DNA from 2 places in the Propionicimonas sp. T2.31MG-18 genome. Region 2 is predicted to be linked to the other one. Evidence: riboswitches for the same ligand, from Rfam matches in the RefSeq annotation. Region 2 holds a riboswitch; the other holds the start of a gene.

Region 1 (4,203 bases), on a different contig from region 2:
CAGGACGGCCGTAGCGGCGGCTTCCTCGTCTGGGGCGACCCGAGCCTGTACGAGAGCACCCTCGCGATCGTGGACGAGCTGGCCGGACAGGCACCCACCGGCCAACCGCTGCGGCTCCGGGTGGTCCCCGGCGTGAGCAGCGTCCTCGCCCTCGCCGCCCGCCACCGCATTCCGCTCAACCGGCAGGGCCGGGCACTGCAGATCAGCCCGGCCCGACTGCTGCGGGGCGGCCTGCCCGACGGAATCGACGACGTGGTCGTGATGCTGGACGGCGGGCAGGCGTTCGCCACCATCGACCCCACCGGCCTGGACATCTACTGGGGCGCCTACCTCGGCACGGGCGACGAGATCCTCATCGCCGGGCCGCTGGACAAGGTGCGTGACGAGATCGCTGCCCGCCGCGCCGAGGCCAAGGCGCGCAAGGGCTGGATGTTCGACACGTACCTGCTGCGCCGCCGCTGATTCCGACCGCGCTCAGCGCGCCGCCGCCCAGGCGAAAGCCTCAGCGACCGTGGTGACGACCGGCACGCCCGACGGGACCGGCGGTCGGCGCACCGCCACGACCGGCACGCCGAGGTGCGCCGCAGCGTCCAGCTTGGCTTCCGTCGGGCCACCGGAGTCCTTGGTGACCAGCACGTCGATCGAGCGGCTGCGGAGCAGGTCGCACTCGGCCTCGAAGGAGAACGGCCCCCGCGCCCGCAGCACCTCCCAGCTGCCGGGTACATCGACCTCGGGGGCGTCGACGACACGCACCAGGACGTAGCGGTCCGTCCAGCCGGCGAACGCGGCGAGGCCCTGCCGACCGATGGCGAGGAACACCCGGGCCCCGAGCCGTTCGGCAGCGCGGCGAGCCCCGTCGAGGCCGTCCACCCACTGCCACCCGGCGGCCTCGGGCCGGCCCGCCCAACCGGGCCTCGACAGCCGCAGCAACGCCACTCCGGTCGCGGCACACGCGGCGGCGGCGTTCGCCGTGATCCGTTCGGCGAACGGGTGGGTGGCGTCGACCACCGCCGTGGTGTCGTGGGTGCGAAGGTGGGCTGCCAGTCCGTCAGCCCCGCCGAAGCCACCGATCCGCACCGCGCCGGCCGGGCGCCTCGGTTCGGCCACGTCGCCGGCCAGCGAGGTCACCAATGGCACGCCCGCGGCGACCAGGAGCCCGGCCAGCTCCCGCGCCTCGGCAGTGCCACCGAGCACCAGGATGCTCACCGTCGGCGTCCGAGGGACATCGCGAGCGCCACCGTCACCGCGGCGGCACCGGCCGACACGGCCAGCGCCAGACGGTTCGCGCGCGCCAGGTCCGCCGGCGCCGGCGCCGGGCCGAAGCCGAGCTCGCCACGGTCCTCGACCACCCCGCCGTAGGTGTTGCATCCGCCTAGGCGCACGCCGAGCGCGCCGGCGAAAGCGGCCTCCACCACGCCACCGTTCGGACTGGGGTGCTGCCCGGAGTGTTCCCGGACCGCACGAACCGCGTCGGACGGGTCGCCGCCGACCAGGGGCGCTGCGGCCGTCGCCAAAGCGGCGGTGAGCCGCGCCGGCAGCCAGTTCGCGAGGTCGTCCAGCTTCGCCGCCGCCCACCCGAAGTTGCGGTACCGGTCGTTGCGGTAGCCCACCATCGCGTCGAGGGTGTTGATCGCGCGGTAGCCGAGGAGGCCCGGGATGCCGGCCACCGCACCCCAGAGCAGGGGCGCGACGACCGCGTCGGAGGTGTTCTCGGCCACCGACTCCAGCGCGGCACGGGCGACCCCGTCGGCATCGAGCGACTGCGGGTCCCGGCTGACCAGGTTCGCGACCCGGGCCCGCGCCCCGGGCAGGTCGTCGGCGGCCAGCCGAGCGGCGATCGCCTCCGACTCCCGGGCCAGCGAGCGCCCGCCGAGCACCGCCCAGGTGGCGGCACCCGTGGCCAGCACGGACAGGACGGGCCGATCGCGCACCACCCGCTGGATCGCGCCGCCCAACAGGAGTGCGCCGCCCACCAGAACGGCCTCGTGCAGCACGCCGCGCGTCCGGTCGTCAGCGTACCGGCGCTGCTCGAGGGCGACGGCGAGCTGCCCGAAGCCGGCCACGGGGTGCCAGCGGCGCGGGTCGCCGAGCAGCTGGTCGGCCAGCCACCCCAGGCCGAGTCCGGCCGCGAGGACGCCGGTCCGCCGAGCTGCCATGACCAACCTTTCGTTGGTGGTAATTCTCCGTACTCGAGTGTGTCAGACTGAACACCGCAGAGATGTGCAGAGGAACTCCGGTGAGCCCGATGGGCAAGTCCGGGGCGGTCCCGCCACTGTAACCGGCTTCGTCCGGGAGCCAGGAACTCGCCTCACTGCAGAGCGACGACATCGGGCGAGGACACCTGAGGAGGCTCCATGGACAGCTTTGCCATTTCCACGCCTGCCCTGATCGGGGTGGGCGTCGGCCCGGGCGACCCGGAACTGCTCACCCTGAAGGCGCAGGCGGCGCTCGACCGTGCCGACGTCATCCTGGTTCCCAGCACCGAGGCCAGCGGCGACGATGCCGGGCGCGCCGAGCAGGTCGTGCTCGCCGGTTGTCCCGGCGCGGCCGGCAAGCTGCGACGGGTGCCCTTCAGCATGGCCCAACGACGGGGTGTCGGCGAGAAGCGCCGCCAGTCCTGGGAGGCGTCGGCCCAGGCAGCAGAGGCGGCGTTCGCCGGGGGCGCCACCACCGTTGCGTTCGCCACCGTCGGCGACCCGAGCGTCTACTCGACGTTCTCCTACCTCGCCGCCCACGTGCGCGCGGCGGTACCGGGGTTGACCGTCTCGGTGGTGCCGGGCATCACCGCCATGCAGGCGCTCGCCGCGGCCAGCCTCACCCCGCTCGTCGAAGGTCAGGAAAGCCTCAGCCTGGTGCCGGCTACCGCCGGCCTCGAGGCCGTCCGAACCGCCCTCGAACACGCCGACACCGTGGTCGCCTACAAGGGCGGGCGCCAGCTCGCCGCCCTCCTCGCCGTGGTGCGCGACGCCGGGCGGGACGGAGTGCTCGGGGTGGACGTCGGACTTCCGGGCGAGACCATCACCCCGCTGTGCGACGTCGACACCGACCGGGCGCCCTACTTCTCCACCGTCCTCGTCGCACCCGCCCGCACCGAGACCGGCGGCCGGCTGTGACCGGCGAGGTCGTGTTCGTCGGCGCCGGCCCCGGTGCCGCCGACCTGATCACCCTGCGCGGGGCGCAGGTGATCGCTCGGGCCGACATCGTGATCTGGGCGTCCAGCCTCGTCGACCCCGCCATCGTCGCCGGCGCCAGGCCGGGCGCCCTGGTGATCGACTCGGCCAGCGAGTCGCTGGAGGACATCACCCCGCTCTACCAGCGCGCCCACGACGAGGGCCTGCTGGTGGCCCGCGTCCACACCGGCGACCCGTCCATCTACGGGGCCACCGCCGAACAGCGGCGCATCTGCGACCGGATCGGCATCCCCCACCGCACGATCCCCGGGGTGTCCGCCTTCTCCGCCGCCGCCGCCCGGATGGACGCCGAGATCACCATCCCGGAGGTATCCCAGACCCTCATCCTCACCCGCCTCGAGGGCGGCCGCACCCCGATGCCCGACCGGGAGACCGTCCGCGGCTTCGCCGCGCACGGCGTCACGATGGCCCTCTACCTGTCGGCGGCCCGCAACAAGGTGCTGCAGGACGAGTTGCTGGCCGGCGGCTACCCGCCCCAGACACCGTGCATCGTCGGTTACCGCGTGAGCTGGCCGGACGAGCTGATGCTGCGCTGCCGCCTCGACGAACTGTCGGCGTCGATGAAGGAGCACAAGCTCTGGAAGCACACCGTGGTGCTCGTGGGACCCGCCCTCGCCGAGACCGCCCGCACTCGCAGCCACCTTTACCACCCCGGGTTCCGACACGAGTACCGGTCCGCCGACGGCACGCCGCTGGTCACGCGGGACCCCGCATGATCACCGTGTACGGGCTCCTCGGGCGCCCGAGCGTGGAACTGCGGATCGCGGCCGCGGCCGCCGACGTCGTCGTCGGCGGCGCCCGGCACCTCGACCGGCTCGACGTCGATGAGGATCGCCGCATCGTCCTCGGGTCGCTGGCTGCGGCGATCGAGCAGCTGGGCTCCGGTCGCGCCGAGGCCGAGGTGGTCGTCGTGGCCAGTGGCGATCCTTTGTACTTCGGCGTGGTACGCGCCCTTCGGGCTGCGGGGCTCCGACCCGCCGTGGTACCGGCGGTGTCGTCCATCGCGGCCGCC
Region 2 (4,203 bases):
TGGCCGCTGAGCTTCGCGGTCACCTTCACCGTGATCACCCGGCCGACGTCGTACTTCGTCAGCTTGTAGGTGGCCTTGGTCGCGCCGGAGATCGAGCTGCCGTTGCGGTACCAGCGGTAGCTGAAGGCGGGGACGGGATCCCAGGTGCCGGTGACGGCTCCGAGGGTCTCGCCGACCTTCGGCGTGGTGCTGGCCGGGGTGGTCTGGTTCTCGATCGTCGGCACGGGGGACGCGGCGTAGCCCTTGGGGACGCTCACCTTCAGCGTATCGTTTGAGCTGCCGGTGGGAACCCAGAGGTGGCCCTCCGCAACTCCCTTCTTGGGCGTGGAACTCGACGGGCCGGTTGACGCGTAGTCCCAGGCAGCCCACGTGCCGTCTTCATTCTGGGTCGCCTGCCAGTAGCTCCAGTAGCCGGTGTCGAACGTCGTATCGCAGGTGAGCGGGAAGCCGGTGACCTGGCACACCGATGGGCCCCACGTGGTGCTGAAGGTCTTCACGGTGAACCCGGCGCTCTTCAGCGCCGCGATGCCCGTGGAGTACGAGGTGGCGCAGCGCACGGTCTCCTGGCCGTTGCCGCGGTCGACGACCACCCACACGCCGGTGCAGGAGGTGGTGGCCGCCGGCAGCTTCGGCGCGTTCTTGGGGCACTTGCCCAGGTTGACCGAGGCGTCGAGCAGGCTCTTGCCGCTGATCAGGTAGAGCGCGTCGACGGTGGCCATCAGGTCAGACGCGGTTCCCTCGTCCAGCGAGTTCGGGAACCCGCCGTCGGCGTTCTGCACGCTCCCCAGCCACGTCTTGGCTGTGGCGACGTCCTCGCCCTCTGCGGCCAGCGCGGAGCCGAGCAGGCCGGTGGAGTCGACGGGGGAGTAGCTCGCCCAGTAGCCGTCCTCCACCTGGTTGTCGTCGGCCCAGTCCTTCGCCGCGTCCACCTGCGGGTCGAGCTGGCCGATGGCGTGCAGCGCGAGGATCCCCATGCCGGTGGTGTCGGGGTCGGCCTGGAAGCCGTTGAAGTCGTAGCCGAAGGCGCCGGTGTCGTCCTGGAGGCTGAGCAGCTTGGTGAGCAGCGTCACCGGGATGGTCGCGTCCGCCCGGTCGAGGGCGATGATGCCCAGGCTCTGGCTGAACGCGGAGTCCGACGAGCCGATCCGGCCGTCGGCCGGCAGGCCCTTGGTGACCAGCGAGACGAGGTTGTAGCCGGCGAACTTGCGCGGGTTGAGGCCCAGCGCCTCCACCGCGATCGCCAGGTTGGCCGCGCGGGCCGGGTTGAGCTTCTTGCCCGGGTACAGGTAGCCCTTCGCGCCCTTCTCCATCTGGCTCACCAGCGTGCGCAGCGCGGGCGCGTAGGTGCAGTCGTTGGCGGTGGCCAGGCCGAGCGCGACCGTGGCCGAGGCACCGACGCCGTCGGCGGTCTTCGGCAGATTGCGCACCAGGTAGTTCGCGGCCCGGGTGGCGTCGGCGGCGGCGGGCGCGGCGTCGGCGGTCGGGACGGCGGGCAGGCCGAGCAGTGCGATCACGACCGCAGACCCGGCAGCCAGGGATCGTCGGAATGAGTTGAACACGGAAGTCCTTTCGCGCGGGGCCTCCAGGTGATCCGGGGCCAACTGCGCGCGTCCGACTCGCCCGTATGCCACGACGGGTGTGAATGAGCCAGAACTTGTGCAGGCATTCCGACTTGGACGGCAGTTGCCGTCGTCACGGTTGCGGGTCAGTCCCGGACTTGCACCGGGTTCCCCTGCAAAGGTTCAGGTGGCCTCAGGCTAACCCATGGGCGGTGGCGACGGTGGCCGTGACAAGGGGTGAACCAAAAAGTACAACGGGGTGCCCGAATCGGGCACCCCGTTGCGTGGACGGCAAGGTCAGGCGGTCGGAGCCGGCGGGTCGGCCGGGGTCTCCGCGGGAGCCGGTGCCGGCGGCTCGGCCGCAGCCGCGTCCCCGTCGATGAGGTCCTTGGCCTTCTCGACAGCGTCGCCGGCCAGCTTCTGGGCGCCGGCGGCGAGCTTCTGGGCGTTCTCGGGCAGGTCCTCCGCGAAGTCCTTCGCTGCCGCGGACGCGTCGGCGGCGAGCTTCTGGGCGTTCTCGGGCAGGTCCTCCGCGAAGTCCTTCACCGCCTCGAAGGCGTCACCGGCGACGTCCTTGGCCTTCTCGCCGAACTCCTTGGCCTTGCCCAGCAGGCCGCCGAGGAAGCCTTCCGCGCCTTCCTTGGGGGTGTTCTCTTCAGTCATGCGTTGCCCTTCTGTTCTCGTAGGGAGCGACGCTGCAAGCCTAGGACGCGAGGGCCTCCGCGGGGAGGGCTACGGCGCGGATTCAGCACGCACGGAGAACACCCGGAATCCCTTGGCGCTGGCCTCCCGCTCGCAGCGGTAGCCCGAGGAGTTGAGCCACGCCTGGAGCGAGTCCGCGCCGAGGTTCCGGCCGACCACCAGGCGCGCCGTCCCGCCCGGCGCGAGCCGCGGCAGCCAGGTGAGCAGCAGTTCGTGCAGGGCGGCCTTTCCGATCCGGATCGGCGGGTTCGACCAGATCTCGTCGTAGCGGGCGTCCGGGTCGGCGTCCGCGGGCGCCAGCGGACGGACGCGGTCGCCCACGCCGTGGGCCGTGGCGTTCGCCGCGCACAGCTCCAGCGCACGGGCGTTGGTGTCGACGGCGTCCACCACCGCCTCCGGGCAGGCGGTGGCGAGCGCGACGGCGAGCACCCCGTACCCACACCCCAGGTCGAGCAGCCGGGTGGCCCCGGCCGGCGGCACCGACTCGCGCAGCAGCACAGACGTGCCCAGGTCGAGCCCGTCGGCGGAGAACACCCCGTCCGCGGTCGTGAACGTCCAGTCGGTGTCCCAGAACCGCATGCCCACCTCGCGGCGGTGCTCCTCGCCGGTGGGTGTGTGGAAGTAGTGGCTCACGACTGCTCCTCCAGGGTCCGGAACGCTCTCGCCTCGCGTGCGCGGTCGGCCAGCCGGTCGTCCGGCGGGTAGCCGACCTCCTCCAGCACCAGCCCGCGCGCGGCCATCACCGGCACGTCGCCCGCACGCCCCGGCGCCTCCAGCAGACCGTGCAGCCAGTCGCCGTCGCGACGCCCGGTGCCCACCTCCACCAGGGCGCCCACCAGCGAGCGCACCATCGAGTGGCAGAACGCGTCGGCCCGCACGCCGATCTCGACGCGGCCGTCCGCGGTGCGCACGGCGTGCAGCACCTGGAGTTCGCGGATCGTCGTCGCGCCCTCGCGCGCCCGGCAGAAGGCGGCGAAGTCGTGCAACCCGAGCAGTCCCCCGCCGGCCTCGTTCAGCCGGTCGACGTCGACCTCGCCGCGGACGGTCGCCGTGGTGTGCCGCACCAGCGGGTCGAGCGTCCGGTCGGCCAGGCGGTAGGCGTAGCGGCGCCAGATCGCGGCGAAGCGCGCGTCGAACCCCGGCGGCGCCACCCGCACGCTGTGCACGGCGAGGTCCTCGGGAAGGGCGCGACGCAACCGGCGCTGGAGCGTGGCGGCCACGTCCTCGGGCCCGGACAGGTCGAGGTCGACGTGCGCCACCTGCCCGCGGGCGTGGACGCCGGCGTCCGTCCGTCCCGCGCAGGCCAGCACCGGGGGCGCGGGCAGCCGCAGCACGCGGCCGATCCACGACTCCAGCTCGCCCTGCACGGTGCGCAGGCCGGTCTGGGCCGCCCACCCGTGGAAGCCGGTGCCGTCGTAGCCGAGGTCGAGGCGGTAGCGGGTCATGCGCGGCGGTAGGCGAGGTCGTGGATGGTGCGCCCGGCCTCGAGGCCGCGCCGCTCGTACTTGGTCACCGGGCGCGCAGCGAAGCGGGGGGCCCACCCGTCGTGGCAGTTCACCAGGCCCGGCTCTGCGTCCAGCACCTCGCGCATCGCCTCGGCGTAGTCGTCCCAGTCGGTGGCCAGCCGCCACACCCCGCCCGGCGCGAGCCGGGAGGCGACCAGGGCGGCGAACGCCGGCCCGACCAGGCGCCGCTTGTGGTGGCGCGCCTTGTGCCACGGGTCGGGGAAGAACGTCCACAGCTCGCTGAGCTCTCCCTCGCCGACCACGCTCGCCAGCGCCTGCGCACCGTCGGCGACCACCAGCCGCACGTTGCCCACGCCGTGGCGCGCCAGCCGTCCCAGCGTCGAGGCGACCGCGGGGGTGAACACCTCGAACGCCACCAGGTTCGCCTCCGGCATGGCTTCGGCGAGCGCGGTGATCGCGTGCCCGGTGCCCGAGCC

Evidence for each region. A riboswitch is a leader RNA that binds a small molecule or an ion and turns the genes downstream of it on or off. The one in region 2 is predicted to bind cobalamin.
Region 1: linked by a shared signal. The riboswitch ahead of cobI (precorrin-2 C(20)-methyltransferase) and the one ahead of ACFQQJ_RS00780 (hypothetical protein) in region 2 are both predicted to bind cobalamin.

Annotation. Positions count from the first base shown of each region.
Region 1 is NZ_CAXWGX010000028.1:65,985-70,187, reverse strand. Features, by position in the region: gene cobF (precorrin-6A synthase (deacetylating)) at 1-462, shown strand, start outside; gene ACFQQJ_RS14855 (cobalt-precorrin-6A reductase) at 475-1,206, opposite strand; gene ACFQQJ_RS14850 (cobalamin biosynthesis protein) at 1,203-2,156, opposite strand; cobalamin riboswitch at 2,157-2,326, shown strand; gene cobI (precorrin-2 C(20)-methyltransferase) at 2,355-3,113, shown strand; gene cobM (precorrin-4 C(11)-methyltransferase) at 3,029-3,907, shown strand; gene cbiE (precorrin-6y C5,15-methyltransferase (decarboxylating) subunit CbiE) at 3,904-4,203, shown strand, end outside.
Region 2 is NZ_CAXWGX010000001.1:169,297-173,499, reverse strand. Features, by position in the region: gene ACFQQJ_RS00780 (hypothetical protein) at 1-1,559, opposite strand, end outside; cobalamin riboswitch at 1,640-1,781, opposite strand; gene ACFQQJ_RS00775 (hypothetical protein) at 1,857-2,222, opposite strand; gene ACFQQJ_RS00770 (class I SAM-dependent methyltransferase) at 2,292-2,840, opposite strand; gene truA (tRNA pseudouridine(38-40) synthase TruA) at 2,891-3,706, opposite strand; gene trmB (tRNA (guanosine(46)-N7)-methyltransferase TrmB) at 3,703-4,203, opposite strand, start outside.